DNA from 3 places in the Paraglaciecola psychrophila 170 genome. Region 3 is predicted to be linked to each of the others. Evidence: predicted binding sites of a transcription regulator. Region 3 holds the regulator's gene; each other region holds the start of a gene.
What was found. Region 3 encodes LexA, which represses DNA repair genes until DNA is damaged. Its sites were predicted from a motif close to TACTGTATNNNNATACAGTA; they were not measured.
Positions count from the first base shown of each region.

Region 1: C427_RS12910 (S24 family peptidase) is a predicted target of LexA. The motif match lies at 3,414-3,433, and genes of this name have one in related genera.
Region 2: uvrD (DNA helicase II) is a predicted target of LexA. The motif match lies at 4,460-4,479, and genes of this name have one in related genera.

Region 1 covers NC_020514.1:2,950,891-2,961,671, forward strand. Annotated here, with positions in the region: gene C427_RS12895 (glutathione S-transferase) at 1-31, opposite strand, end outside; gene C427_RS12900 (peptidase U32 family protein) at 246-2,582, shown strand; gene C427_RS12905 (high-potential iron-sulfur protein) at 2,733-3,026, opposite strand; gene C427_RS12910 (S24 family peptidase) at 3,444-3,857, shown strand; gene C427_RS12915 (Y-family DNA polymerase) at 3,845-5,116, shown strand; gene C427_RS12920 (hypothetical protein) at 5,349-5,795, opposite strand; gene C427_RS12925 (ATP-binding cassette domain-containing protein) at 6,181-7,809, shown strand; gene C427_RS12930 (hypothetical protein) at 8,017-8,697, shown strand; gene C427_RS12935 (MmcQ/YjbR family DNA-binding protein) at 8,766-9,152, opposite strand; gene C427_RS12940 (phosphoribosyltransferase) at 9,220-9,783, opposite strand; gene C427_RS12945 (lipoprotein-releasing ABC transporter permease subunit) at 9,884-10,781, opposite strand, start outside.
Region 2 covers NC_020514.1:5,044,726-5,055,506, reverse strand. Annotated here, with positions in the region: gene rarD (EamA family transporter RarD) at 9-908, shown strand; gene C427_RS22250 (GGDEF domain-containing response regulator) at 945-2,183, opposite strand; gene uvrD (DNA helicase II) at 2,245-4,413, opposite strand; gene cysE (serine O-acetyltransferase) at 4,532-5,311, shown strand; gene C427_RS22235 (HAD-IA family hydrolase) at 5,344-6,060, opposite strand; gene C427_RS22230 (tyrosine recombinase XerC) at 6,093-6,986, opposite strand; gene C427_RS22225 (DUF484 family protein) at 6,995-7,660, opposite strand; gene dapF (diaminopimelate epimerase) at 7,682-8,512, opposite strand; gene lysA (diaminopimelate decarboxylase) at 8,679-9,929, opposite strand; gene C427_RS26605 (lipoprotein) at 9,931-10,089, opposite strand; gene C427_RS22210 (phosphatase PAP2 family protein) at 10,629-10,781, opposite strand, start outside.
Region 3 covers NC_020514.1:5,194,673-5,205,453, reverse strand. Annotated here, with positions in the region: gene cyoE (heme o synthase) at 1-422, opposite strand, end outside; gene C427_RS22885 (COX15/CtaA family protein) at 432-1,409, opposite strand; gene C427_RS22880 (hypothetical protein) at 1,424-1,987, opposite strand; gene C427_RS22875 (SURF1 family protein) at 1,984-2,706, opposite strand; gene C427_RS22870 (DUF2909 domain-containing protein) at 2,738-2,947, shown strand; partial or broken gene C427_RS22865 (cytochrome c oxidase subunit 3) at 3,002-3,887, opposite strand; gene C427_RS22860 (cytochrome c oxidase assembly protein) at 3,904-4,473, opposite strand; gene ctaD (cytochrome c oxidase subunit I) at 4,494-6,098, opposite strand; gene coxB (cytochrome c oxidase subunit II) at 6,111-7,235, opposite strand; gene lexA (transcriptional repressor LexA) at 7,572-8,195, opposite strand; gene plsB (glycerol-3-phosphate 1-O-acyltransferase PlsB) at 8,386-10,781, shown strand, end outside.

The sequences.
Region 1 (10,781 bases), 2.2 Mb from region 3:
GGGCTTTATGTATGCCTATTCTCGCTCGCATCGCATACGGGCAGTTTCGTAATGAGTACAGTATCGGGACTGGCATGTTTATAGGCAGTGGCATATTGGGTATTTATCGCTGTTTTGTACTTACTAACTCACTAAACCGAGCACTTTGCCGTGTTTACCTAGAATAATCTACTGTAGCGATATTCATTGGCCAAATATACGGGTAATATCCGCGCTTTAAAATTAACCGACTATATATTATCTACATGAAGCATAAAATTGAATTGTTAGCCCCAGGCGGTGATGTTGATGCCATTAAAGCGGCCATTATTGCCGGTGCTGATGCCGTCTATTGCGGTCTTGATACCTTTAATGCCCGTAATCGTGCGTCTAATATTTCTTTTGATGAACTTGTAGGAGTCATTCGGCTCGCGCATCAGTATCAATGCGAAATCTTTCTGACCTTAAATATTGTGATTTTGGAACGGGAATTTACCACCCTAGCTAAGTTGTTAAGTAAGCTGGTGAATACCACGCTAGATGGGGTGATTGTTCAAGATATAGGGATGTTTAACCTGATTAAAAAACATTTTCCTAGCCTTGATATCCATGCATCAACACAGCTCACTACCCACAATGCCGGGCAGATTGGTTTTCTCAAAAAACTGGGCGCATCGAGAGTTAATTTATCCAGAGAGCTAAACCTCAGGGAAATAACTGAGTTAACCGCGGTGAGCCGCGAACACGATATCTTAACTGAAGTGTTTGTGCATGGTTCACTTTGTGTGGCCTTCTCGGGTTTATGTTATTCCACTTCAGCAAGCGTGGGTAATTCGGGTAACCGTGGTCGTTGTAGTCAGGCGTGCCGTGAAGAATATGAAACCACAGCAACAGGTCATAATTTCCCGCTCAATATAAAAGATAACTCTGCATTTTTTGATTTACCTGCGTTAATAGAGGCTGGCGTGACCTCTTTTAAAATAGAGGGGCGAATAAAAGGCGCAAGTTATGTGCATACAGTGGTGGATAGTTTTCGTAAGCAAATAGATGGCTTTATTAAAACAGGTCAATTGCTTGAAGACGGCGAACGCCTTTATAAAGTATTTAATCGGGACTTTTCAAATGCGTTTTTGCGTGGTGATTTAAACCAGTCGATGTTTATTGATAATCCACGAGATAATTCAAAAAACCATGCCATCGCTAAAATCAGCAGTACTAACGACAAAAATCTAATTTCCGTAGTGCAAATTCAAGAAGTCGAACACACACTTTACCAAGAAAAAAACGAAATTAATGATGCGGTAAAAGACAAAATTCAATATTTAAGTATCGATAAAGTGCCTTTAACTCTCAGCTTTTCGGGTCAATCAGGCAGTCCATTAAGTCTAACTGTTAGCATAGAAAATAACACACAAGAACTATCGACCCAACAGACTCCATTAGTTAATATCTCCAAAACGGCAGCGAAAAGTTTTGTACTTCAATCCACAAGTCTATTAACTAAGAGTGAGCACAATGGGATTGATCACATCACTCTTGATAAACGTTTCAGAAGCTTAGGCAATGCTGAATACGTACTTAAGGAAATCGAGTTACGCGACTTATCAGCCAAGCTTAGTGTTCCCTTTAGTGAGCTGACATCTCTCAAAAACGAAGCCGCCCGTGTATTGAATCATTCCAAGGCGTTATTACCTGCAGTCACATTACCTGAACTAGAAAGACATACTAAGAACGCCGATAGCCTTGCAGATACACAGCCCCAACTTTCTATATTAATCAGTGACGAGTCAGATATTCATTTAACCACAGTCACCTCTGCTGATATTTATTTTAAATTACCCGACGCCTACAAACGCGATTGCACTAAATATATCGATTTCTTATCAGCAAACCCACGCCTCATCCCTTGGTTTCCTGCTGTATTGATTGGTAAGGATTATGATGTGGCGATTAATATTTTAGAGCAAGTGGCACCGCCTTTAATTGTCACTAACAACACGGGTATCGCGTACAGAGCAAATCAACTAGGGATAGAATGGATAGCGGGCCCCTTTTTAAATACCACCAATTCTTATGCCTTAATGGCCATGAAAGAAGAATTTGATTGCAGCGGCGCGTTTATTTCTAACGAGCTTAATCAACAACAAATGAAAAACATTGCACGGCCTGCAAACTTTAAATTGTTTTACAGTATCTATCATCCCATCTTGTTAATGACCAGCAGACAGTGTTTCTTCCAACAAAGTGTGGGTTGTGATAAACCAAGAATAGATAATGGTTGTATGCTGTCGTGTGATAAATCAACCAGCATTACCAACCTTAAAGGTGTGTCGTTTGCGATTGATAAACAAAAGGCAGGTTACCCAAGTATTTATAATCAAGATCAGTTTTTAAATATGCAGGTCATCAATGACTTGGCTGATTTATTTGACGGTTTTTTAATTGATTTAACCAATATTGGAGCCGGTGATAAAGCCTCACCTGACAAAGTCGCATTGATTAGCCAGTTCGAACAATTATTGGCGGGTGATGCAAAGGTAGAAATGACCTTAAACTCGATGGTAATAGAGTCAACAGTCAGTCAATACCATACTGGTTTGTGAATAAGGCGAAGACGCATCATTGCTGAGACTGCTGCACGCTATTGTTTTTCGTAAAAATGTCTTTTGTGTAAATAACAATAAGGCTGATTTTTAAGCAGCCTTATTGTTTATGAAATGCTTAAATTAACGGTGTTAATCTACTCAAGTAATTTATCCCGCTTTCTTCATCCAAGCTGAACACCAACCTTTAGCGTTCACTACTTTACCAGGGAAAATTCCGCATGGGCGCCACTCTTTACCGTCCTCACCTTGAATATATTGGCAATTTGAGCAATGTGCGCCTTCAATCTTTGATTCATGCACATACTTAAGGGCAATGGCAGTTGGATCATCAAGCGCCACTTGCTCTTGTGCGTTAGCGCGTAATGCCACCCCACCTAGGGTCAATCCGATAATAGATGAACCTGATATTTTTAAAAAGTCACGGCGGTTAACGTTGTTCATAATTGATATCCTAATTGGTAGACGAAAATAGTAATGATTCTCTTTTACGTTACCCCTAAAATGCAAAAAACCCGCTTTTAGGGCGAGTTTTTAGGGCTAACATTTTTTAAATTCAACTCTTTATACTTATGTACAAAGAAATTAGATCCATTAAAAGTGTGTAAAATATGTAATTGTTTTGGTTCTTAAAATATTGGGGACAATTTACCTGTAGTGTGTTGCCATTTGTCCGGCTGTTTTGATGCCAAAATTTGTAAGTCTATTTTCGGGGATACTTGTAAAAATTGCAATATTTAAATAAGCAACATTCATTGATAGTTACAGATCCACTATATCAGTAACTATCGATGAATGTTCTTGCTATCTAGTATATAGTTCGCGCTATAATACTGTACACCCATACAGTATTGAGACGTAATGAATATTATACCGATCAAGGCTCAGGCTGGCATAACCGGTTTCGAGTCACCCGCGTCAGAGTACCAGACTCTACCCATGTCTCTTGATGAAATACTCATTGATCACCCCACTGCCACGTTTGTAGGGCTTGCTGTAGGAGATAGCATGACAGGCCACGGCATATTTGATGGCGATGTATTAATTGTTGACCGGGCAGCCAGGCAAGCCAATATGGATATCATAGTGGCTACGTTAAATGGTGTATTCATGTGTAAGCTCTATGACCGTAAAAAGCAGTGCTTATTGTCAGGGCTCGATATTTACAAGGCCTACCAACTAACCGATGGCGATGAATTCTTAGAAGAAGGCATTGTTATTCGCTCGATTAGAAATCACCGCCAATCAACAAAGCTGGCAAGATGTTTGCGTTAGTCGATGTTAATAGCATGTATGCCTCATGCGAGAAAATTTTCGATCCACTTGCCCGGCGAACTGGCGTCATTGTGTTAAGTAACAACGATGGCTGTGTAGTGGCCATGTGTAAGTTAGCTAAAGCCAAACTAGGTAATGTAAAGTTTCAACCGTACTTCAAAATTAGCAAACAAGTTGCAGCATCTGGCGTAATAGTGCGCAGCTCTAACTATGAATTATATTCAGACTTGTCTGCATCGATAATGGATATCCTCAGCCGATACTCGCCCGAGCAACATATTTACTCAATTGATGAATCGTTTCTTCGTTTTCAAACCCAACCCAAAGACAGTTGGTGGCATCTGGGAAAGGAAATAAGGCGGGTAATATGGCAAGAGGTCAGGCTACCAGTCTGTGTGGGTATGGGGCCGACTGCGACATTAGCTAAAGCGGCTAACCATTACGCAAAGAAGAACAAAAATACAGGTGGCGTCAGCATTATTGATAAACAAAACATCATGACGGTGCTGCAAGGAATGGCTATTGAAGATGTGTGGGGGATCGGGGGGCGCTTAGGTAAAAAGCTAAGGGTTATGGCGATTGATAATGCGTGGAAGCTTTCGCAACAACCCGCCAAACTAATGCGTCAGCAGTTTTCTGTAAATATCGAGCGCACAGTAAGGGAATTACAAGGTGAGTCATGCTTAACATGGGATGAAGTAAGAAGCCCTAAACAACAAATATTCTCTACTCGAGCATTTGGTGAAAAAGTCACTGATTATGCATCATTAGAACAAAGCTTAGTGATGCATGGTGAAAAAGTCGCCAAAAAAGCCCGTAAGCAAGGTAGCTTAATAAAGATGATGGTAGCATTTGCTCATTCCAGTCCGTTCTCAGATGGGCAGATTTACCGGCGCAACATACATCATGGTTTTTTTGATGCTACCGCTGATAGCCGCGACCTAGCCATTGCGGCTAGCGAAGCGGCAAAGCAAATATATCGTCCCGGTGTGTTATTCCATAAATCAGGTGTAGGCGCTATTGAGTTGGTAGATGACGCAATGTATCAGCGAGATATGTTTTCAGTACAAGGCCGTGATCCTCGGGTTATGGCCGCACTAGATACCATTAATCAACGTTTTGGTCCCGACTCTTTATCATTAGCGGCAAAAGGTATTCAAGGAAAGTGGCAAATGCGCAGAGAGATGAAGTCTCCTAATTACACCTCATCATGGTTAGATATGGTGAGGATAAATTGTAGTCATATCATCAAAAAATAATATCGACAGCCCATAAGAATTAAAGAAATAAAGAAATAAACACCAATTTATTAAGCTTCTGAGTGATACAAATAAACTCAAAAGTTGAGTCACTCTGTTGCGAAATTATATCGTATCCATGTTGATTGAAAGCAAGTTCGACTAAAAAAAATATGCCAACAGCCCGCTGCGAGTGAAGATTGACAGTTGGATAAATGACAAAATGAATGTGCATACATAAAACATCAATGACTTATCTAAAAGTGACTTCACGCATTAGTGCATTACCGCTTAAGTGACGCATAACAACACGTTCTCCACTGCTTTCTTCTAATTTAGCAATAGTGCTCTTAGACCATTGCATATAGGCTTTGTATCGCTCATCATCTTGCGCTTTGGTGGCCATGGTTTCAAACATGGTAATTAAATACATGTCTGGCTCCCCGTCTCTAGGATACTGGTTGATAATGACTTTGTAGCCATTAATCCAGCCTTTAGACTTAGCAAACTCCTGTGAATCACGCCATTTGGTCGATAGATGTTTGGCATAATTTAACCATTGACCATCAACAACTGTGATTGAGGATACCTCCCAATAATCTCCATTTTTAAACACACGCTCGTCGGCAGCTAATGTGTTAAAAGACAGCAAGCTTAACAAACAAATTAACACACTAGGTTTTGTTATAAATGTTTTCACTGAACAATCTCCCTTCCGTTTTACTTTGCTTAGCGCTCCAATAGTGCCATTTTTAGACAAAGCAATATTACATTAGCAGCTGTTTAATAAATGAGCAAAAATTAAGAAAGCCGACAGAGCCATAACACATTAAATCATGAATATTTTATTGCCATGTTAATGTTTGAGCACTTACAAACTCACTTTTTGTGTTGTAAAGTACATGACCGCCACTAAGAGACTTTGAGCCAATGAACAAATAACGTCTGACATTAATTCAGTATTTAATTTGAATTATCAGGGTTATTGGCTTCTTCAATTGGTGTCTGTCTCGAAAATCATCTTACGTTTTCGGTATGCCATACTGATTAAATTTAGCGCCCTGAATTATCAGGAGACGTTTATTTTGACACGCTTAACACTTAGCAATATTTCATTACAGCATAGCAATGGTGGTATGCTGTTTTGCCACATCAACTTCAATTTACCCGAAGGACTAACCGCACTTGTAGGTGAAAATGGTGTTGGTAAATCCTTACTGGCAGACATTATTAGAGGAAAAGTTAAGGCAACCACAGGAACCGTTGAAGTTATCGGGCCACTTTTCTTTCTAGGGCAAAATACACACGTTGCTTTTACTCGTAATGAAACAGTGGCAGAGTATCTTGGGGCTGCATCTAAACTTGATGCACTTAAAAATATTGATGGTGGCAGTATTGCACCACAAGACTATCAAACAGTCGGTGACGATTGGCTATTTGCTGCTACCTTTAAAGTACAATTGGCAAAACTATCCAAACACATAACCGCATATTCAAAATTATCTGAATTAAGTGGTGGCGAATTAATAAAAGTGATGTTGTGGAGCCTTTTTTTTAAGGCTGAGTTGCAAGATGGCATACTGATACTCGACGAACCCAGTAATCATTTAGATAGTGAAACCAAACAGTGGTTAACAGAGAAATTATTATCTTTCACAGGTAGGTGTTTGCTGATTAGCCATGACCGCATGTTACTTAACCTTTGTCGACATATAGCAAAACTAACCCCCGGGGGTATAGAGTTAGTTGAATCAAATTATGATGCGTTTGAACTACAGAACTTGCAACACGAGAAAGCGACAGCCAAAAAGCTGAATCAATTACAGGTACTGCAAAACAAAGCAATCCTCAGCGCGCAGCGTGATACAGAAAAAGCACAAAAACGTGCTAGCCAAGGAGCGAATAAAGGTAAAAAAGGAGGAATGCCTAAAGTGTTACTGGGTGCTAAACAACATAAAGCCGAGTCATCATTAAGCGCAAAAATAACACAGCATCAATCCAAAATAACGAATATCGAGCAACAAATACAAGCAGCGAAAACTGACAATACACTTAAACCGATACAATTTGGGTTTAGGACCAATCTACAAAAAATGAAAAGACTGATTAATCTGCAAGAGATCACCCTGCCACACACGAATAACACAATATCGATGGAAGTTAAGCAAGGCGAAAAATGCTATTTGAATGGTATCAATGGATCGGGGAAATCGACACTCTTACACCTATTAAAGAATCTTTCAGGTGCCCAGGATAGGCGACAAGAAATCGGGTATAAAGATATATTAGAAACACTGAGTGTTAGTGGTTCAGCCCACATAAACACCCAAATTTGTTTGTTAGACCAGCATTGTTCATTGATACAGAGCCAAAATAACATGTTAGAAAATTTGTCTTACTTTTGTTCACATCTAAGTCACTCAGAACTACGTACTTTATTGGCAACTAACGGATTTAGAAAAGATAAAGTATTTCAAAAGGCAGGGTTACTCAGTGGAGGAGAGAAAATGCGACTGGCGATGCTAATTGCTAGTCAACACCAGAATAGCTTATTACTACTTGATGAGCCTGACAATCATCTTGATATTAGAAGTAAGCATATATTGTCGGATGCTTTACTCCGCTATAACAGTGGCTTCATTTTAGTGAGTCATGATCAAGAGTTTGTTTCAAAATGTGGGATAACCCATACGTATTCGTTAACTATTGACTAAAGCCAGCGTTTACATAATTCAGTTGTGTTGTATCAGTCAAGGATAATGTTTATCCTTGCTAAGCGTCATAGAATAAGGCCATGAAAATTGCTTATTTTATGGCAACTATTCGGATTTACATGCCAATATGCGGTATATCTACTAATTAAACAACAATAACGACGGATGGTTTTTGTCGTTTATTTTTAATGTTCACTAAGAAGTATTATGACTGAAATAATATATCCAGTATGGCGTCAGCGATTAGCGAGGAGTTTGCATGTCAATCGCAGTCAAGTGCAATCAAAGTATTATCAAGTGGCAAGTGTGTGCTCAAATGGAGCGCCTAAAAACAGAACCATGGTATTTAGGGGGTTCTTACCAGACACCCAGAGTCTGTTGTCTGTGACTGACATAAGAAGCGATAAGATTGAAGAGTGGCAAGGTGAAAATCAGTCGCGATTTGAAATTTGTTGGTATTTTTCTGACTCTAGAGAACAATACCGTTTAGCAGGAGAAGTAGCATTGATATCTGACTCGTTAGAACCGAGCTATGAAAGTTCAGTCTTAGGAAATCAGAGGAAGAATAGTCTTTTAAAACAACAATGGTCAAACTTGTCAATAAACGCTAAACAACCTTTTTACTCAAGCAGCCCTAAAGCACCATTTGATGAAGATTCAATACTGCCTATTCCAGAAGATAGACTAGGTAACCAAGTCAACAATGAGGTTAATCGCAACATTACGCAAAGCAATGTTGCTGACCATGACAACGATATTAGTAACAATTTTTGTGTTTTGGTTTTTATTCCATACACCGTCGACTATTTGGACCTAAAATCTAAACCGCAGCAAAGATGTCTTTACGATATCCAAGATGACTGGAAAGAACGAGTCGTCAATCCTTAACAGTAATTAACTTTGCCTAAGATTATAAACCGAATACTAACAAGTTTAGTTTTGCTAAATATTATGTATTAAAGATGTAGCAAAATCGATTCTTGGTCTTTTGTAATCATATTACTTACTACCAAATTGAAAGAGTTATCCATCATCCGCTGTATTTCCCCTTCAGGGACTGAGCCATCTAGCTTGACTGTATTCCAATGTACTTTACTCATATGATAACCGGGAATAACGGATGGGAAGATGTCTCGCAGCATAATGGCTTCTTGAGGATCACATTTAAGGTTCATCCAACAAATACCATTATCGGTATCATCTGACTCATTGTCTTTGCCTAAGGCCAAAGTCGCAAACATTTTATGTTTGACTTTGAACACAGATACGCCATCACCAAAAGGAAATGTTTCAACTGTAAAAGGTTTGTTTAATAGGTATTCTCTGGCTTGTTTTTGATCCATCTACTTTTCCTTAAATAATAAAAAGGGTAGTCACCCGCCCTAACTTATAAACTGAGGTTTGCTGAAATTAATCTTGCTTCAACAGATGCATTACGTTTTTTAAATCTGTTTTGCCTTTAATAATTTCATCTGGTGTGAGTCCAGATATTTCATGGGGAAAGACTAACCATTCGTCACTTTCGTGCACATAATAATCAGGCACGATGTCAGTTTTGTTATTTTGAGGTTTATAATACGGACAAGCTATACGCACATCTTTTGGCATATTTGCCCGAGATAAATTTTTAATTTGTTTCATCAAAGCTTCAACACTGCGGCCTGAATCAAATACGTCATCAACAATTAATAGGCTGTCTTCGGCATTGGCGTTTTCAATCAAGTAATGTAAACCGTGCACTTTGATGGTTTTAGATTGTTGACCAATTCCATAATATGAAGAAGTACGCACGGCTATATGATCAGTTTCAACTTTCTTAAAATCAAAATACTCTTGCACTGCGATACCAATGGGTGCACCGCCACGCCAAATACCGATTATAAAATGTGGGCGAAAGCCACTTTCATAAACTTGAGCGGCTACTCGAAATGAATCTTCAAGTAGCTGTTGTGCAGTGATAAACGTTTTTTCCATTACATGAACCTTAAAATTTAGAGCGCAGTTGACAACGCGGCTGCACCCAAGGTGCAGCAAGATAAAACTTATAGCCTACTATTGTATACCGAAGCTCGACTTATTCATATTTTAAAGCATCCGCCGGATTAACTCTTACGGCGCGATACGCTGGATAAAGGCTAGCCAGAAAACATAAAATAAGTGACGTGACAATAAGAAATACCACTTGTTGCCATTGTAAATCGGTGGGAACACCCTGCCCCCCGGGGCTCAAAAATATGGGTAAATTAAATAACTTGATCACATTATTGATTTGAGTCACCAATAATACACCCGTCACCACACCAATCGCAGTGCCTTTTATACCGTTGTAAATACCATTAAACAGAAAAATACCCATAATATTATTGCGGGTCATGCCCTGCGTTAAGAGTATAGCGATATCACCTTGTTTCTCGGTCACCACCATGACCAGAGCCGATACTATGTTAAAAGCTGCGACCGAGATAATTAGCAACAACATCAGCGACATCATATTCTTTTCCATCTTCACTGCGTCGAATAACACGCCCTGCTGGTCACGCCAGTTGGTTGAGCTATAGCCTTGGGCTTCTAATGCCTGCACCACACTTTTATAATTAAAGGCATCAGCTAAAAACAAACGTGTTTGGGCTAATTTCGATTTTTTACCTCTTAATAACCTAGCGGCATCATCAATGTGCATTAACACGGCTTTATCGTCCAAGGCAGAGCCCATATCAAATATGCCTACGACGCGGAACACTCTCTGGCTGTAGATACGCCCAAAGGGACCGAAGTAACTGTTTTCAGACGCGATCAGACGGGCTGGTTCGCCCATCCGTAAATTTAATTTAATAGACAGAGCGCGGCCAATGATAATTCCATATTCACCTTTAACTAAATCGGTCAGCCGGCCGGATAACATATTTTCAGCAATAATTGAGGAGCGCTGCATCACATCGGGTTGAATGCCTTGAAACATGACCCCTTTGAGC
Region 2 (10,781 bases), 150 kb from region 3:
TCAAATAGTTGAACGATAAATCAGTAAAAGCAGGTGTTATTTTTGCACTAGCCGCTTATACAATGTGGGGTATCGCACCCATGTATTTTAAGTTATTAACGAGTGTCCCTGCGCTTGAAATTGTTATGCACCGAATAGTGTGGTCTGTGGTGGTGCTATGTTTACTGTTGGCTGTTCGAAAAAAGTTTAGCCAAGTGTTTAAAGCCATCCGCGATCCAAAAATCATCGTAACCTTATCAATCAGTGGATTATTGTTAGCGGTAAATTGGCTAATCTTTATCTGGGCTGTGAATAACGATAAAATGCTCGATGCTAGCTTGGGTTATTTTATTAATCCATTGTTCAATGTGTTACTAGCGCGTTTCTTTTTGCAAGAAAGCTTAACTAGGTTGCAGTTAATGGCTGTTTTTGTAGCATTAGCAGGCGTCGCTTTTCTAGTGTTTTCATATGGTCAGCTTCCATGGATCGCCCTAGTTTTAGCAACTAGCTTCAGTATTTATGGTTTATTACGCAAAAAAGTGACTGTGGACTCTATGCCCGGCTTATTGATTGAAAGTTGTATTATGTTGCCCTTTGCTTTGTTGTATTGGATTTTCATGGATACAACAAGCGGAAACATGTCACTAAATAGTCTTAACTTAAATATAACGTTGTTATTGGCAGGTGTGGTGACTACCGCTCCATTATTGTGTTTTACTGCTGCAGCTAGGCGTATCCGTTATACCACATTAGGTTTTTTCCAATACATAGGTCCAAGTATAATGTTCTTGCTAGCAGTCATGATCTATCAGGAACCGTTAGATACAACAAGGATGATTACTTTTGTATGTGTGTGGTCAGGATTATTGATTTATGTTTACGATTCATTACGAGTCTACCGAAAGTCTAGACGGATTATTCAAAACTAAATTTAGGGTTAGGTACGATCGGTTGCAAAGAACAGCTTAATCATCAACTAATTGATTTCTTCCATTATTTTTTGCGATATACAGATGCTGGTCGGCTAAACGTATCATGGCGTTTATACCGCCCCTGCTTTTGTGGGTGAGGCCTATGCTAACAGTGCAAGATAGGCTTTGTTTTTCAAAAGTCAGCACTTTATTCGCAATTGCCTTTCGGAAACCTTCCATTATTTGTAATACTTTTTCGGGTGCGGTATTCGAAAAATACACACAAAACTCTTCCCCCCCAAATCGTGCAGCAGTGTAATCTGTAAAATATTCAGCAACTAACTTAGCCAGTTCTTTCAATGTGTAATCACCGCAATCATGTCCATAAGTGTCATTCACTTTTTTGAAATGGTCGATATCGATAATCGCTAGACTTTGTGATTTAGGAGTGACTTTTAGATTTGCAGCGACTCGCGTAAAAAAGTGCCGCCTGTTAGGTAAACCTGTTAAATAATCAGAGTTAGATACACGCCTAATAGTTGCAATATTTTCTAAGCGTTCAACGTTTTGCATAATACGACAGAAAAATTCTTCGTGGCAATAGGGTTTATACAAATAATCAGTTGCGCCACTTTTAATAAATCTGGCAGATAAGCCACTGGTGGTATCTGATGATATACCAATAATGCCAAGGTCTTCTTTGGAATAGGTTTTACGCAGTTCAGAAATCATCTGGATACCGGACATAACTGGAATATTCTCATCTATAATAGCCAGCCTAATATTTGAATGGCTGCGCAAAGATTCCATGCCTTGTTCAGCACTTGCCGCTTCAAAGGTAATGAAATTATGTCTTCTAAGTAGAGCGGTCATAGATTGTCTGCTGACCCTAGAATCATCAACTACTAATACCCCTACTTTCTTATTCTTATCCAATCGACTCAGCAAACGCGTCAGGTATTCATAGACCTGTGCGTTTTCTTTAGGAATGTAATCCACCACACGTTTATTAAGAATAGTAGTTCTGGTTGACTCATCTAGGCTGCCAGTTATTACTATAGTGGGTAAAAAAGATTCAATAGCAAAGTCTATCGCTTCACCATTTGGCGCGTCAGGTAAATTAAAATCGACCACAGCACAGAGGTATTCTTCAGGTGCGGAACTAGAAAAAACATGTTTGGCTTCTACTAAACTAGTGGTGCAAATAGGCTGCAACTGAGCCTTGGCTATAAGACTTCGCATCAGGTTCATACTGGTTTTGCTGTCTTCGACTATTAATACTTTGCGTTGCATGGGTTAAAATGTAGTAGAAAAATTTAATTTAGCAGATTAATTCTTTTCTGGCTTTGGAAAATTAAACTTTTGTTAATTTTGCAAATGACATGACCAGCCATTTACTCCCAAACTCATCGAAGTTAATCTGTACTCTTGCATGTTCGCCACTGCCCTCATAATTCAATACAGTGCCTTCGGAAAATTTAGGATGGGACACTCTCTCCCCTAGTTGAAAGCCTGTTGATTCGAAAGCGGTATGACCCGTAACTGGAGTAAATCTATTTTGAACCGGTCGAGATATGGTGGTCCGCAAACGCACTTCTTCGATACAATCGGTAGGGATCTCTTTGATGAAACGCGACGGGGTGTGATACTTGTCCTGTCCATATACTCTTCTGTTTTCGGCGTAAGTAATATATAACTTTTGCATTGCCCGTGTCATGCCTACATAACAAAGGCGGCGTTCTTCTTCAATTTTACCAGGCTCTTCGTTACTCATCTGACTTGGGAACATGCCTTCTTCAACACCAGCCATAAAAACTAGTGGAAACTCAAGTCCTTTTGCAGTGTGAATAGTCATCATTTGCACAGCGTCTTGATGTTTATCTGCTTGGTTATCTCCTGCCTCTAGAGACGCATGCGCTAAAAAAGCAGACATAGGTGTCATGTTGTCCGCTTCTTCTGGCACCACAAATTGTTTACAGGCGGTGACCAGTTCTTCTAAGTTTTCAATCCTAGCTTGAGCTTTTTCGCCTTTTTCTGCTTTGTACATGGCAAATAAACCGGAATGTTTAATCACGTAGTCTGCATGTTGCTCTAAAGGAAGTGCTGCAGCATCTTGAGTGAGTTGCGTAATTAATTTTGTGAAGGAGCTAAGGGCATTAGATGCACGGCCAGTTAAGCGGTTTTCAGCCAGTATTCTGGAACTGGCATCCCACATGGATAGTTCTGACTCGCGAGCAAGCTCGCGAATTTGTGATAGGGTTTTATCACCAAGGCCACGAGTGGGTGTGTTCACGATTCGTTCAAAGGCAGCGTCATCAATCGTCTGATTAATTAAGCGTAAATAACCAAGTGCATCCCGAATTTCCTGACGTTCAAAGAATCGTAAGCCACCATATATCCGGTAGGCGATAGACTCTTGCAACAATGCTTCCTCTAAAACGCGTGACTGTGCATTATTGCGATATAAAATCGCACAATCAGATAAGGCATTACCGTTGTCTCGCCATTCTTTTATGCGTGCAATGTTAAAACGAGCTTCATCTAACTCATTAAACCCAGCATACAAAGAAATGAGTTCTCCCGGGCTATCTTCGGTCCATAATTTTTTGCCTAATCGGCCTTGGTTATTATCAATTACAGCATTGGCCGCTTTTAATATATTCCCAGTAGAGCGATAATTTTGTTCCAGTCGTATAGTTTTCGCACCTTTAAAGTCTCGTAAAAAATGTTGGATGTTTTCTACATTTGCGCCACGCCAACCATATATTGATTGATCATCATCACCAACAATAATCATATTGTTACTGGGGGCGGCAAGTATCCGCAACCAAGCATATTGAATGTTATTGGTATCTTGAAATTCGTCCACCAGAATCGTTCTAAAGCGTTTTTGGTAGTGTTCTAATACTGAAGGATTGTTTAACCACAGCTCGTGGGCTCTGAGTAACAATTCAGCAAAATCGACTAACCCGGCTCGATCGCATGTCTGTTGGTAAGTCTGATAAATTTCACGCATTTTTTGTTGCGTGGCATCACCATGGGTTTCGATATGCTGAGGACGTAACCCTTCGTCTTTATTGCCGTTGATATACCACTGTACGTGTTTGGGAGCCCAGTGTTTTTCGTCTAGGTTAAGACTTTTAAGTACGCGTCTAACCAATCGATATTGATCATCTGAGTCTAAAATAGTGAAGTTTTGAGGTAGTCCAACATCTGCGTGATGAGCCCGTAGCAGACGATGCGCGATGCCATGAAAGGTACCAATCCACATGCTATTCAGAGCGCTGCCTTGCAACTGCTCTATGCGACCGCGCATTTCTTTGGCGGCTTTATTGGTAAACGTTACTGCTAAAATACCGTATGGGGCAATGCCCTCAACTTCCATTAACCATGCAATACGATGCACCAAAACTCGCGTTTTCCCGCTGCCTGCACCCGCTAAGATAAGCATGTCAGATGCAGGAGCGGCCACTGCATCACGTTGTTTGTCGTTTAACTGGTCAAGAAGTCGAGATACATCCATTACACACAAAATATATTAGAAAAATATATTTCCAGTATATCAGCAACACTGTATTTAAATACACTAAACTCAACCTTATATATAAGAGTAATTGCTTAAATTATATAGCAGAGAAAATATGAGTATTGAATTCTGGCAACAGTTAAAAGACGAAGCAAAGCAGCTTGTTAATAATGAGCCTTTGCTGGCAAGCTATGTGCACACGTGTATTTTGGCTCATCGTAACTTCGAAACAGCGTTAAGTTTTATTTTGTCCAACAAACTAGCTGATGATGTGATGAATGCTTTATCTGTCAGAGAAATGTTTGAACAAAGTTACTTAATACATCCTGAGATAGTTGACGCTGCAATTTGTGATATTCAAGCTGTGTTTAAGCGCGATCCTGCGGTGCACTCATTTCTTACCGTATTACTTAACTTTAAGGGATTTCAAGCGATTCAAGTGTACAGGTTAGCGCATCAACTCTGGATAGCGGGTAGAAAGGATCTAGCCTTGTTTATACAAAGTCGAAACTCAGAAGTTTTTTCGGTGGATATTCACCCTGCGGCAAAAATTGGTCAAGGCGTGATGTTCGATCATGCCACTGGCATTGTGGTGGGTGAAACCGCGGTGATTAATAATAATGTGTCTATTATGCAATCTGTCACGCTTGGCGGTACTGGAAATGAAGCCGGTGATCGCCATCCAAAAATTCGCGAAGGAGTCATGATAGGTGCAGGTGCTAAAATTTTAGGTAATATCGTTATAGGTGAGGGGGCCAAAGTAGGCGCTGGAAGTGTGGTGTTAGATGATGTGCCACCGCATGTCACAGTGGCCGGTATCCCGGCTAAAATTGTTGGTAAGCCTAGTTGTCAGAAGCCTTGCGAAACTATGCGACAAAATATTTTAGAAGATTAAACGTTTATCACTTTTAAAATGACGGATATATTTTAGATAAATGCTAACAACTGGGTTAAATTACTCAGTTGAACATGAGGTAAAAGCTGTGCTTTTTCACTGCGCATCTGCATACTTCTATCCTCAGCATACCAAGCTGTTTGATACCCCGCTCTAAGTGCACCATATATGTCTTTTGGCAAATTATCACCTACATGTAATATGTTTTCGTGTGGGATCTTTAGGTGTGCTTGTGCTGCATCAAACATGGCTTTGTGTGGCTTCATTGGCAATTCCAAACTAGCTTTAAAGTAGGCGCTAAAATACTTTTCAAGTCCAATCTGTTTAAGGTTAACGTTGCCATTAGTCAGGGCTATTAATGGTAAGTTATTCGATAGTGTTTCTAATAAAGAATGAATGCTTCTGTTTATAGTGAAATTGCTTCTTTGAAAATAGAAATGTTCGAAGCACTCTGTGGTAGCTGTCTTTAGCTCGCTACCGGATAAACCCAACTCCATAAAACCAGACTCAAGAGATAATCGACGCAATTCACCCATATCATTTTTTAATAATGGGTTAGCTAGAAGATGTATCTTTTGTCGTGCGCGCCAAAGATTTTTGGCCACATGTTTAGTCGCAGGATATTGGTTATGCATAAATTCAAGTAAAGAACGCTCTGCGTTGATGATGACACTTGTGTTTTCATATAAAGTGTCATCCAGGTCGAATGTAATTGCTTGAATTGGTTTAAGTTTTTTATAATAAATCATTTAGGACTATCTATTCTTTTTGAGTATTCTAATTATTTAGACTTTTTGGCTCTAGGGTGGGCACCATCGTATACGTGGGCGAGATGCTGAAAGTTCAGGTGCGTATATACCTGGGTTGTAGATAAATTAGCATGCCCCAGTAGCTCTTGCACCCCCCTCAAATCTGAGCTTGATTCCAGAACATGAGTGGCAAAACTGTGTCGAAGTTTATGTGGATTAACAGATTGTTCTAGATTTTGCCGAGTCGCCCACAATTTCATACGTTTCGCTATTTGCCTAGTGCCGATCCTATTTTTTAACATACTGACGAATAAGGCAGGCTCTTCACTGGATGCTAGTTCTGGTCTTATCTTAAGCCACACACTTAATGCTTCTAAAGCAACTCTTCCAATAGGTAACAAACGTTCTTTATTACCTTTACCTATAACTCTTAGCTGTCTGTCAGGTTGAATACTTTTTATATTGAGATTAGCCAATTCTGATAAACGTAAGCCACAACTATACATAAGTTCCATCATCGCCTTATCTCGCAAAGCTAGAAGGCCATCTTCCTTGATATCCAATAATTGATGCATCTCATCAACATTTAATTGTTTGGGTAAGGGTTTGGCCTGCTTAGGAGCTTGAATTGAAGATGCAGGGTTTTGTGTTAATTGGCCTTGTTGAACTAGATAAGCGCAAAATCCTCTGATAGAAGATAAGCGTAAAGCGATAGAACGCGAGCTTAGGCTGCTTTTACGTGCATCGTTCAGAATCCTACGGATATCTGATGTATTGAATGTTGACCAACATTCAATATCGAGTTTACTGAAAGCTGCGATAAGCTGCCGCTGATAATTTTCTATCGAGTTACTCGCTAGATTTTTTTCGTACCTTAAATACGCAAGATATTTTTCTAACCAAGTATGTAGGCTTGGCCTCAACATTTTATTAATTAATAGGTCAGCATTTTAGGTAACAAGATACCCAAAAATTGCTGTAGTTGGGTGATCAGTAAGGTATCCATATCTGGATTAAAATGACCTGGATCTTTACTACCTATTGCTAAAATTCCAAGTTCACCCAAATCCCCAATCAGTAATAAAGCCACTGAGTTAGCTTCTTGATCAGCAAACAATAACTTGCGTTCATGCTCACTTAAACGTCCAAAGAAAAGTTTATGTCTTTTAAAGCGTTTTTCGATAAATAAGCGTCGCTGGATCTCAGGCAACGCATGAGCACCTTTGAAAGGCTTTAAGGTGACGGATGCTAACTGCAGGTTTTCTTGAATCACCTCTTCCAAAACAAATTTTAGATCATCAAGGTTAGTACACTTTAGGATACGCAAATTTAAGTCGGCATAGACTCGATAAATGGCTTCGTTCTGTTTGGCAATGGAAATTAATTGATTCAGCTTATGACTCAAGCTTCTGACTTTTTTGCGTAGCTGTTCACTTTGCAATTCCACCAAAGATACACTGCCTTTGTGTGAATGGGGAATACTGATTTTTTCAATAATCTGCGGAAATTGGGTGAAAAACTCAGGGTTTTCAAGTAAGTAAGCGGCTACTTGTTCAGCATCAAGTAGATTGTCAGATTCATATGCAGTCGTTGTATCCATTTTATTTTTGCGACTCTTTGCTCATAAGTTTATATATCCATCAAAAACATGCTCAGCGGCGCCGGTCATTTTTAATACATTATCACCACCTTGCCAACGTATTTTTAAACTACCACCACGCAAATCAACTCTTACATCTTTACTTAATCTGTTTTGTAACTGCCCTACAGCTACTGCAGCACATGCTCCGCTGCCACAAGCTAATGTTTCACCAGCACCTCTTTCAAAAACGCGTAGTTTGATGTGGCTATGATTGATAATTTGCATAAAGCCAACGTTTGCACCTTCACTAAAACGTTCATGTTTTTCAAGCAAGGGGCCCATTGTCTCCACATCTGCTGTTTCCACATCATCTACCAGCAACACACAATGGGGATTACCCATAGAAACAGCACCACAAAAAAAAGTGTGCTCCTGTGCTCTTATGATGTAAGTTTTTTCACGCTTTTGTGCTTTTATCGGCACCAAACTTGGCTCAAACTCGGGTACCCCCATATTTACTGTTACTTGCCCATCTTTCTCAAGATAGAGAACCATACGACCCGCTTTGGTACTGACTACAATTTTATTACGGTTAGTTAGGCCTTTCATTTTTACGAAGCGAGCAAAACAGCGTGCGCCATTTCCACACTGAGAGACTTCAGAACCATCGGCGTTAAATATTCTGTAATGAAAATCTTGGTCGGGATCATAAGGTGGCTCAACCATTAAAAGTTGATCGAACCCGATACCAAAATTTCTGTCCGAAAGTTGTTGAATTTTCTCTTTAGAAAAAAATACGTTTTGCGTTACATTATCAATAACAACAAAATCATTTCCCAGACCATGCATCTTTGAAAACTGGATTTGCATTGCGACTACTTAGCTAAACTTTTGTCAACACGCTTTAGAACATACGTGTTTTATATTATTAAATAGTTATATCATTTCAGCGAAAGACTGACTATGTCTTTAGCTTGATACAGGCTAAATAATCGCAATATTTATTAAATAAATATTTAAACCCATAAACCAATAGTTATGTTGGTATGTGCTCACTTTCAAATAATTGTGATATTTTTTCACGCTCTCTGACTAGATGCATCTTATCGCCATCAATTAATACTTCTGCGGCCTTGCATCGACTATTGTAGTTTGACGCCATAGCAAAACCGTATGCACCCGCACTGCGAACTGCAAGGTAATCATTTGGTTCGATAGCTAGCTCTCGGTCTTTACCGAGAAAATCGCCGGTTTCACAAATAGGACCTACTACATCATAAATAGCTTTGATTCTTTCAAGTCCAGCATCTAAAGGAATGATATTTTGCCATGCTGAGTAGAGCGCTGGGCGAATAAGATCGTTCATCGCTGCATCAACAATAGCAAAGTTTTTCTCCGCCCCCTGTTTTAGAAACTCGACCTTAGTTAACAAAATCCCAGCATTAGCCATGATTGCTCGGCCAGGTTCAAAGATAAGTAATAGCTCTTCTCGGCCCTTCAATCGTTCAGTGATAGCTTGTGTATATTGGTCTGGGTGTGGTGGCTTCTCATCATTATAAGTTACACCTAGCCCACCCCCTACATCGAGATGATGTATATGGATTTGGTGTTCAGCAAGCTCGTCTATTAAGGCTAACAATATATCTAGGGCATCTACAAAAGGGGTTAATTCCGTTATCTGAGAACCAATATGGCAATCAATGCCGATCACATTTAAATACGGCAGGCTATGCGCATATTTATAGATTTCAACAGCTTGTTGGCGTTCAACTCCAAACTTGTTGTCTTTAAGGCCTGTAGAAATGTATGGGTGAGTTTTAGCATCAACATCTGGGTTAACTCGAATCGATATGGGCGCTTTTTTACCAGCTTTCTCAGCTACTTCGTTGATACGGGTCAGTTCACTGCGTGATTCAACGTTAAAACATTTAATATTATGTTCTAAGGCAAAAGCAATCTCATCATGGGTCTTACCTACCCCTGAAAACACTACTTTGCTGGGATCACCACCAGCTTTGAGCACACGTGTTAGCTCCCCACCAGAAACAATATCAAAACCAGAACCCAATTTGGCCATCACATTTAACACTGCCAAATTAGAATTAGCTTTCACAGCATAACAAATTAAGTGTGGCTGACTACCGGCTGCTCTATCAAATGCATGCCAATGTCGTTCAATTGTGGCCTTTGAGTATACATAACAAGGCGTACCGTGAATGTGTGCTACGGTTTCAAGGGCTACGTCTTCAGCAAATAGTTGTTGATTTTTATAGGCAAAGTAGTCCATATCAATTTGTTCCTTGTTCGGCAGACTCAGTGGATGGTTCTAAGTCTGGTGTTGGGGTGTTTGTGGCAGGTTCTTTAGGCGAATATAAAGGAAGTTTTTGGCCACAGGCAGTGAGTATGACTACTGCCAAGGAAACTAAGCCAATTGTTTTCAAATTCATTCTGTTTGCCATCACAACATACCCGTTAATTTATAAGTTGTAATCATGTCACTACCGAGGGTAAAAACAAAGAGATGCTAGGCTTAGAATTGCTTATTTTATGCAATATGAAATAACTAAGATAAAAAATTGGGGGAAGATTAAATTTAGACTTAGTTTCGTGATGTTATATTCAGTATATCGCTGGGAAGTTGATAGTTGTATTACATTTTAATCTGCAACATAGAGTTGCGTTTCATAGCTGAGCATTGCTCTTTTAATACCTGACTTATTAATACTCGGTTTGCGGTAAGTCACTTTTTAGCCTGCAGCCGCTAATATATAAGCCTTAGGCTTATCAGTAAGCTGGCGCAAATCTTATAAAGATAAACTCTGGATATGTATATTTCCAAAACTATCCTAGATGAAGTATTCATATCATCAATGCAGTTAAGTGCAGGTGCTTAATATTATAGTAAGTTTGAACTTTAATATGTCTGATTCGAATGTGGTAGCTACTTATATTTTATTCAAAGATAATTTTCATTAGTTGTTTGATTTTAAAGTATCAACAAACTTATTGTGGAAATACCTAATCCCAATAGTGCGCCTGCAAAAATATCACTGGGATAGTGCACACCTAAAAGCACTCTGGTTACTCCGATGCAACTTGCCCATACATATGCAATAACACTTAGACTAGGATAAAAATG
Region 3 (10,781 bases):
TATACCACCGCATATCCCAATAAACCTGCGAATGTTAATACTGCCGTTAAACGGTTGACCCAAAGTTCAAGGATCACATAGCCCACAACTGTTAATGCCGCAGCAAACATTAGCGCTTTTTGCGGGGTCACTTTACCTTTAGCTACCGGGCGATTAAATGTGCGTGCCATTTTACCGTCTATTTCTCTATCAACAACATGGTTCACTACAGCTGCAGCAGACGATAGAAAACCAATACCTATTAATCCGGCAATCAGAATTTGCCAACTGATCCAAGTATCACTCGCTAAACACATACCCACTAAAGCAGTTAACAATAACAATAACACTACCTTGGGCTTAGTTAATTCATAATAATCTTGGCAAGTAGACCATAAATTAAATTGATTATTCTGTTGCTCTACAGCCACGACCTTGCTCATATTGTTCTCCTAAGTTTTACGATACAGCGTGTAACTGATGGTAACTAACACCAACATTAAACACGCGGCAACAGCGTTATGCATCACTGCAACAGCGATGGGTAAACTGTACACTACATTACTCACGCCTAACATAATTTGAGCGCCCAGTACCAAAACCATTATGACAGATAACTTTTTAAGTAAGCTTGAATGGGCTGCAGCATACAACCTGATTCCAAACCAACATAAATACAAAAAAGTAATTAACGCGCCAATTCTGTGCACAATATGCATTGTCATACGCTCAGCATAATCATGGGCACCAAACTCATAATTTTCTGCCACTGGGATACTAAAAGCTCCCGCAAAGTCTAAACGCTCGAACCAAGCACCTTCACAAAGGGGTAACTCAGTACATGCTAGTGCTGCATAATTTGCCGATGTCCAACCACCTAAAGCAATTTGTCCAGTCAAAATAATGATACCCAAAATTGAATATTTACCAAACTGACGCATCCCGGCATCACCGCCAGGGATACGGTAATTGAGCAACCTTAGATACAATAAAAACAGACACGATAAAACAGTGAATCCACCTAATAAATGCCCCATTACAATTGCAGGTAGCAAATTGAGGGTCACAGTCCACATCCCCAGTGCACCTTGAAAACAGACTAAAAACACCAGAAACAGCGGCAATTTTACTGGCTTGTTATATGCTTTGTTAAATAGGCTATTTATAAATATCACCAGTATCAAAAAACCTAAAGCACTGGCGAAATAACGGTGGATCATCTCATTCCAAGCTTTGTGCTCTTCAAATGGACGTTCTGGAAAAGCTTGTTGCGCGATTTCTATATTTTCAGTGGTTTTAGAAAAACTCAGATGACCATAACAACCTGGCCAATCAGGGCAACCTAATCCTGCATCAGTCAAGCGTGCGTATGCACCAAGTACTATTACTACCATAGCTAATAGAATGCTTAGCAACACCAACTTCTTCATCATTTAAGTATCCTCTAGCCGATACGCGACAGTTTAAGTACCTTGCGCATATCTGACAAAATATCACGACTGTGCAGCACAGCCTGTTTCTTATCGAGTTGTAATGGATAGCGTAAAATTATGTTATCCAGAGTATCAGCGATGAAAATAGCATCTGTACTCTCATCTTCAAACATCTGTTGCAGACTTTTTAAATTTGCATTTAACAAACGAATGTTTTGCTTTTCTTTGAGCAATGCAAGCTGTGCGATATTACTTTTTTCATGGGTAATAACCACGATTTCAGCACGGTCACTTTCCTTACCTAACGCACTGCGAACTTGAGAAATACTATATAACGCGTTTTCACATTCAACAGTGCACACTTCTGGCAAAACATAGAGTAACTTCCATTTAGGATCTTGGTCAGAGGTTCGCAATTCACTCATATCGACGATTGGGGAAAGTAACTCTCCCTTATTCGTCGCGGCTTGATTAAACCAGCCATTATCTAAAGCAAGTTTAGCCAGTAATACAGGCAGTATAAAAACCGAAGCTAGTAGCAACATCATTAATTTATTTTTTTTAGTGGTACTCACTTTTTGTTCCTTTTTAACTTATTTCTTTGAGCAATAATAAATATTACTAATGCAGCAAATGCCAATAAAAACCATTGTGCGGCATAGGCAAGGTGTTTTTCTGGGGCCATCACTACAGGTTGCCAATCTCTAACAAAAGGTGAGGTTTCCTGAGCATTTAATAACACCACAAAAGGTAGTAAATCTTGGTTATAGTGTTGTTGAATAACCTTGAGATCGGTCTGCTGCAAAACCTTTGGCCAATCACCATCAACCACAGCTGTCTCTTTTATCATGGCGTTATTTAGCGGCAAGGATATCACTCCTGCATAAAGTGCAGTTTCTGTATCAATCTTAATACTGGGCAAAATATCTCTGCTATTGGTAGCGGCGACCCAACCAAAATTTACAATAACAGTGCCTGAAGATGTTTGCATCGGCGTCAATACTTGGTATCCCACACGCCCGTTATGGATTTTATTATCCAATAAAAAATAACGTGTTGCATCTGCTGCACCATCAAAATTAACCGGCATATCCAACATGTCATTTATATTGCTGCGCAAAACTTGTTGTAAATCGACTTGAGCTGTTTTGGCAGCCATCTCAACAGCTAATAAGCGCTGGTTTTTTTGTTCAGCCCTTTGTAATTGCCAATTACCCAAAGCAAACATAATGACAACGCACACAAAAGTTACTAAGGTAGCTATAAAGGGTAAACGTGATATAAAATTCCACATAACAGCTCAAAAAATCTTTAGGAGTAAATAGATGTTAATCAAAATACTTGTTGGCGGGTTATTATTGTTTATGGTATTCAATTTATTTAAAGCCATGATGATTATGCTTAAAGACGACCCCAATAGTCCTCCCATGAGTAAATTTATTGGAAGAAGGGTTTTAACATCAGCCATTATTGTTGGCCTTATACTGCTCGCTGTAGCAACTGGACTCATCACTCCAAATCCAACACCACACTAACCAATGAAAAGAGCCACTGCAATACAGCGGCTCTTTTCCCTAATAATAGCTTTGCTAAAAGATATACACTACTGCAAAGAGTATTACCCAAACTACATCAACAAAGTGCCAATACCAGCTAGCTGCCATAAAAGCAAAGTGATTATCGGGCGTAAAATGCCCCTTCATAATTCTTAGTAACATAATAAACAGAATAATTGCACCTAGCGACACGTGAAATCCATGGAATCCTGTCAATAGGAAGAAAGTGTTTCCATAAATACCAGACTGTAAAGTCAAATTCATTTCTGTGTAGGCGTGAATATATTCTTCAACCTGCATTACCATAAAGATGGCACCAAGCAGCACGGTCAATCCGAGCATAAGCTTAAGTTTTCCGCGGTTGTTTTGTTCCAGTGCAACATGAGCAAAGTGACAAGTGACCGACGAAGTAAGCAGTATAAATGTATTAATCAAAGGTAGACCAGTCCAAGGCATGGCTTCTGTCGTAAGACCACCAGGCGTTGTTATTAAAGGCCATATGGCTTCAAACGCAGGCCATAACACTTCACCAGTCATGTCGTTATTTGAAGCTCCGCCTAGCCAAGGCACTGATATAAATCTGGCATAAAACAAAGCGCCAAAAAAAAGCCCCGAAAAAACATCACTTCAGAAAAAATAAACCATGCCATACCTTGACGATACGAGCGTCCTAACTGAGCACTATACAACCCACTCATTGACTCATGTATTTGATTTCTAAACCAACCAAATAACATCACTATTAAAACTAAAAAAACCTGCGCCTAAAAATGTAAGCGCCATAGCCCTCTTTATCACGTGTGCTTTCAATCACAAAATTGCCAGCCCCAACAGCCATCAAAAATAACGCAACAGCCCCCATAAAGGGCCATGGGCTTTCTGCGGGAACATAGTACTTTTCGTATTCTTTTTCTGACATTGTGTTCTCCTTTACCCTAATTCATTGCCACAACATCAGCCGGAGCAGTGACGTTAGCAGTGACGTTATAAAGAGTATATTGCAAAGTAAAATAAGTAATATTTTCAGGGAGTTGAGGGTCGACATAAAATTGCATCGGCATCAACAGTTCCTCCCCTGCTTGTAATGTTTGTTGTTCAAAACAAAAACATTCAGTTTTATTCATATATAACGCCGCCGGGCCAGGAGATATCGATGGCACAGCTTGACCGACAATTGCAGTCTTGGCAGGGTTTTTCACGTAAAAATTGACTTGATTGAGTTGTCCAGGATGCACTTTAACCTGTCTAGTTTCAGACTTAAATTCCCATGGCATACCGGTGTTTACACGCGTAATAAAATCCACTGTGATTAAACGACTCTCATCGATTTCAACAGCCACGTATGCGGCCGCTGTATCTGATGGCTTGCCATTGATACCCAATGCATCACAAAGTACGTCATAAAGGGGCACCAGCGCAAAACCAAAACCAAACATACCAATGACAATTGCAGCCAGCTTCAACACCAATTTATTGTTTTTTGTTTGATTTAGGTTTGCGCTCATAAGTATTAATTCCTATTAGGTTATTTCACAACCGGCGGTGTTTCAAAGGTGTGATAAGGTGCTGGAGATGGGATTTCCCACTCTAAACCTTCAGCTCCTTCCCACACTTGGGCAGATACTGGGTCGCCTTGCTTCTTACAAGCCTTAACCAACAAGACTAAGAAAATCAGCTGCGATAGACCAAAGGCAAAACCACCAATACTGATCCACTTATTAAAGTCTGCGAACTGTAACGCATAGTCTGGAATACGACGTGGCATACCCGCTAACCCTACAAAGTGCATAGGGAAAAACAACACGTTAACCGATACTAATGAACACCAGAAATGCCATTTCGCCAAACCAATATGGAACATTTTACCAGTCCACTTAGGTAGCCAGTAATACACCGCAGCCATAATTGAGAATATAGCACCGGTTACTAACACATAATGGAAATGCGCAACTACAAAGTAAGTATCATGATATTGGAAGTCCACTGGTACTATGGCCAACATTAGTCCAGATAATCCACCTATGGTAAATAACACTATAAAGGCGATTGCAAACAACATAGGCACTTCGAAAGTCATCGAACCGCGCCACATAGTCGCCACCCAGTTAAAGACTTTCACCCCTGTGGGAACCGATATCAACATAGTCGCGAACATGAAAAACAGCTCCGCTGCCACCGGCATGCCTGTCGTGAACATATGGTGTGCCCATACAATAAATGACAACAATGCGATAGAAGCCGTGGCGTAAACCATAGAGGCATATCCAAATAGCGGCTTACGAGCGAAAGTAGGTATAATTTGTGAAATGATACCAAATGCAGGCAGTATCATAATGTACACCTCGGGGTGCCCGAAGAACCAAAAGATATGCTGGAACATGACAGGATCACCACCACCGGCAGCATCAAAGAAACTGGTACCAAAGAATTTATCGGTCAGCACCATCGTTACCGCACCCGCCAGTACAGGCATAACAGCAATCAACAAGAACGCTGTAATTAACCATGTCCAAACAAACAAAGGCATCTTCATCCAAGTCATACCCGGGGCGCGCATGTTGAAAATAGTCACGATGACGTTAATTGCACCCATGATGGATGAAGCGCCCATGATGTGCACAGCAAACACAAACAATGCCGTACTGTCGGCACTGTATGTTGTTGACAGAGGTGCGTAGAAGGTCCAACCAAAAGCAGGACCGCCACCTTCTAGAAATAATGAAGATAACAGAATTAAAAAAGCAAAAGGTAATATCCAAAAGCTCCAGTTATTCATTCTAGGCAGAGCCATATCTGGCGCACCTATCATCATAGGTATTAACCAGTTGGCCAGTCCCGTAAAGGCAGGCATAACCGCACCAAATACCATGATAAGGCCGTGCACAGTGGTCATTTGATTAAAAAAGTGAGGCTCTACTATTTGTAATCCCGGTTGAAACAATTCAGCTCGTATTACCATAGCCATTGCGCCACCAGTTAGAAACATGATGAAAGCAAACCACAAATATAGAGTACCGATATCTTTATGGTTGGTGGTATATAACCAACGTTTTATGCCGTATGGAATATGATGTTCATGGTGATCATCTGCATGAGAATCATGCTGTGTGTCATCAGTTGTTGTTGTCATGGTCACCTTCTCCTATTGTCCGTTCATTGCTGAATTGATGTCTTTGGCTTGAACTAAGTCACCAGTATCGTTACCCCAAGCATTACGCTCGTAAGTCACAACAGCAGCAATTTCAGACATAGTTAATTGTTTCGCATAAGATTGCATAGCACTGCCTGTGACACCGTTTATCAATATATCGATGTGTTTAGGCTGATCTGCAACAGCGATTTGACTGCCTTTTAATGCGGGAAAAACACCTGGTAAACCTTCGCCATTTGGCATATGACAAGCAGCACAGTTGGCGTTGTAGACATTTTCGCCTTGCTCCATCGCTTCATCCATTGTCATATTCATGGCTAACAGCCTTTGTTCTTCTGCTTTTGCTTGTTGCTGTACAGCTTCTTGTTCTGAAATCCACTCAGCATATTCAGCAGGCTCTTTGGCAATCACTACAATGGGCATGAAACCATGATCTTTGCCGCAAAGCTCGGCACATTGACCACGATACACGCCAGGATCATTGACCTTAGTCCAAGCGTCATTGATAAAGCCGGGATTAGCATCTTGCTTGAACCCAAAATCTGGCACCCACCAAGAATGGATGACATCGTCTGAAGTAATAAGAAAGCGGACTTTTTGGCCTGTAGGAATAACGAGAGGTCTGTCTACCTCAAGTAAGTAGTTTTCACCTTTAGGCAGTTTTCCAGAGATTTGGTCAGCCTGAGTGGCCAATTTCGAATAATACTCAACGTCATTATCCATATACTTGTAATGCCACTTCCACTGTGAACCTGTCACCAAAATGGACACATCAGGCTCACTGGCATCTTCCATATCAATTAGGAGATTCATGGCGGGAACAGCCATCACAACCAATATAATAAAGGGGATCACTGTCCAAGCGATTTCAACTTTTACATTTTCATGAAAATTTGCAGGCTTAGCACCCCTAGATTTTCTGTGGAAATACATAGAAATAAACATAGCGATAAATACGCCGGCGCCAATCAAAACACAAATAACAAACATCAACATATGCATGTCATACACACCAGCACTGATGTCTGTCACGCCTTTAGTCATGTTTAACTGGTATTGCTCAATTTGATCTTTCGATTCAGCAAATACCGGCGCTGTCATCAATGCAGATAGCATAGTTCCAGTCCTGAAAAAAATTCTCTTCACATAGCACCTCATGTACGTCAAACGTACTTTTTATTTTTCACTGAAACATAAACATCAGAATAGAAACAACTGCCATCTTAGTTAATATTTAGTTAATTTATTGTTATTTTTTACTTCTGGGATGTTAAGGGTCGCTCATTTAATAGCGACTAGTCTAGCTTTTTTGCCTAAGTTACAACCAACTGATTATTTTTTAAACACAAAGTTGTTAAAAAATGCAAATGAAAGAGGGAAAAGGGATTCTAAGAGGAAAAAACAGATAAATATGAAAAAGCACATTATAGAGAATAATGCGCCTCGCAAAAATTACATCCAGTCGGCGTTTCGAATAACCCCCACTGCAATGCCTTCAATATTAAATGGCTGAGTCGCCAAATCAACCTTAATGGGAGAAAACGCTTCGTTTTCAGCATGCAGCAAAACCTGCCTGCCTTTTTTCTCGAGTCGCTTTACAGTAACCTCGTCATCGACTCTTGCGACTACCACTTGGCCATTGTGTACATCACTAGTGCGATGTACTGCTAATAAATCGCCGTCCAAGATACCGATATCTTTCATACTCATACCGTTTACTCGGAGCAAAAAGTCAGCACTGGGTTTAAACAAACTAGGGTCCACCCGATAATGACCTTCAATATGCTCTTGAGCCAGAATAGGTTCGCCCGCAGCAACCCGACCAATCAAAGGCAAACCTAACTCTTCGAGTTGGTCTTCAAGTGGTGTATTTAACTTAATACCACGAGATGTACCAGGTAAAATTTCTATTACACCTTTACGCGCTAGCGCTTTTAAATGTTCTTCCGCTGCATTAGCAGATTTAAAACCTAATTCCCGGGCAATTTCAGCGCGGGTAGGCGGCATACCGGTATTCAACATTGTATTTTTAATTAGTTGAAGTACTTCTTCTTGTCGAGCAGTTAGTGGACGCATAAACAGCCTGTTTTTTTATACAGTTAGTATGATTATATACAGTTATACTTAAATCTCAAATTTGTTTTATGCTTGCTGTGATATGTCTAAAATAAAACGGCAAACAAACTATAATCATTTTTATCAAAGTTAAACTGCTAGGAATGTCTGTGGTATCCTGCGCCAGATTTAATATCTGCGAGCGAAAAGTATGTTGTGGCTGCATAAATTGCTGTTAGCAATAGTGACGGTACCGGTAAAATGGTTAGTAAAAGTGAACAGCACTCCAAGCGACCTTGAGGCTGAATTAGGCATAGATAAAACCCGCCCTATTGTTTATTTGCTGCGCACCCGTTCGGTTACAGATCAAATAGTACTAAAGATGTCTGCGGTGGCATTAGGCTTACCTAAACCCACACTAAATCTGACTATTGGGGATCAACACCATTCTTCTTGCCTGTTTTTACAGAAACCAAAATCAGTATTAAACCGCAAAACAAAAGCGACTTCGATTCAAGAAGATGCGGCTAAACTATTTAGTCTTCACAGAAAAAATCCAGACCTCGATATTCAGATAGTACCCGTTTCTATACTTTGGGGTAGAGCACCAGATAAAAATACCTCAGGCTGGTCAGACGTCATCGCCAACCAAGTTTCTCCTAGCTGGCTGCGTAAATTTTTTATTGTGTTGTTTTTAGGCAGAGATAACTTTGTCTGTTACAGCAAAGCCGTATCTTCAAGGAAAATGCTGGAATTAAAAGGTAGTGACGAAGAAATCGCCCACAAACTTATCCGTGTTGCGGGTACACATTTTTATCGTCGCCATCAAACATTAACAGGTCCCAACATCCTTGAGCGCCATCAACTATATAATAGTGTTCTAGGTGCAAAATCGGTACGTAAAGCTATTGTTGAAGAAGCTCGCACCAAAAAATTAAGTCACCAACAAGCCAAACAACAAGCAAAAAAATACGTCAATGAAATTGCTGCCGATTACCGCCCAGGCATGATCAGATTGGTCGAGAAAATTTTAACTAAAATTTGGAATAAAATTTATAACGGTATAGAAGTTCGACATGCCGATAAAGTAAGAGCTTTGGCACAGAATGGCCACGAAATCATCTATGTACCTTGTCACCGTAGCCATATGGATTACTTATTGCTCACCTATGTTATTTACCATGAAGGGTTAGTCACCCCACACATAGCCGCTGGTATTAATCTTAATTTTCGTCCTGTTGGCGGAATATTACGTAAAGCGGGCGCTTTTTATCTCCGCCGAAGCTTTGCTGGCAACAAACTCTACACTGCGGTTTTTCGTGAATATCTTGAATTGCTATTTAATAAAGGTTATTCAGTCAAATATTTCCCTGAAGGGGGGCGCAGCAGAACCGGACGTTTATTGCCGCCTAAAACCGGTATGTTAGCGATGACTTTACAGGCGCTAATAAAAGGTGTTAATCGCCCAGTGAGTATAGTTCCAGTCTATATTGGGTATGAACATGTGATGGAAGTGTCCAGTTACCTCAAGGAATTAAACGGAACAGGCAAGGAAAAAGAATCATTCTTTCAAATATTTTCAGCCATTAAAAAACTCAAAAATTACGGTTACGGTTTTCTGAATTTTGGAGAACCCATAAATTTAACTAACTACCTTGATCTACAAGTGCCTAATTGGAGAGAGGATCAAGAAAAAAATGGCGACAAGAAACCCAAATGGCTAACCCCAGTAGTAAATAAACTTGCTACAGATGTGATGGGCAGAATAAACCAAACGGCAGCCGTTAGTGGTATGTCAATTTGTGCCATCTGTTTGTTATCGGCTAAAAAGCACGCTATGGCTGAGTCTGAATTAGAACAAGCCATTGACCACTTTTTAGAATTATTGCGTGACTCGCCTTACAGTGAACTTGCCACCCTGCCAAAAATAACGGGTAAAAAATTATTAGAAAACACCCTCAAGCTGAATAAATTTAGCGTGTCCGAAGATAGTTTTGGAAAAATAATCTCACTAAAAAGCAAAAATGCTGTGGCGCTAACCTATTACCGCAACAATATTCTTCACTTATTTGCTTTACCCGGCCTGATTGCGGCCATCGTGTTTGCCAATAAAAGTGTATCCAAGCAACAAATATTGCTGTTGGTAGCTAAGCTCTACCCCTTACTCAAACGTGAGTTGTTTATGTATATGAGTACAGAACAAGCAGCATCTTACACTGAATCACTGCTTACTAAGATGTTGGCAATGGGTTTGCTCGAGACCAATGAAAACAAAATTAAGACACCCGCAGCCAATAGTAAAGAATTCTACTCAGCTTGGTTGCTCAACCGCAGCATTCAAGAAACCTTACACCGCTATGCGGTAGTGTTAACGTTATTATCAAAACAAGAAAGAGTCAGTCGCGCGGTACTGGAAAAGAAAAGCGCTCAATTTGCTGAGAGATTAGCCGCGCTGCATGGCATCAACTCACCAGAATTTTTTGATAAGAAGGTTTTGGCTACATTTATCCAAGCATTAAAAGAAAATGCCTTAATTGAAGCAGATGAAGATGGCCAATTGCGCCATTCAGAGCTCAGCGAGGCTTTAAAAATAGATGTCATTAACCT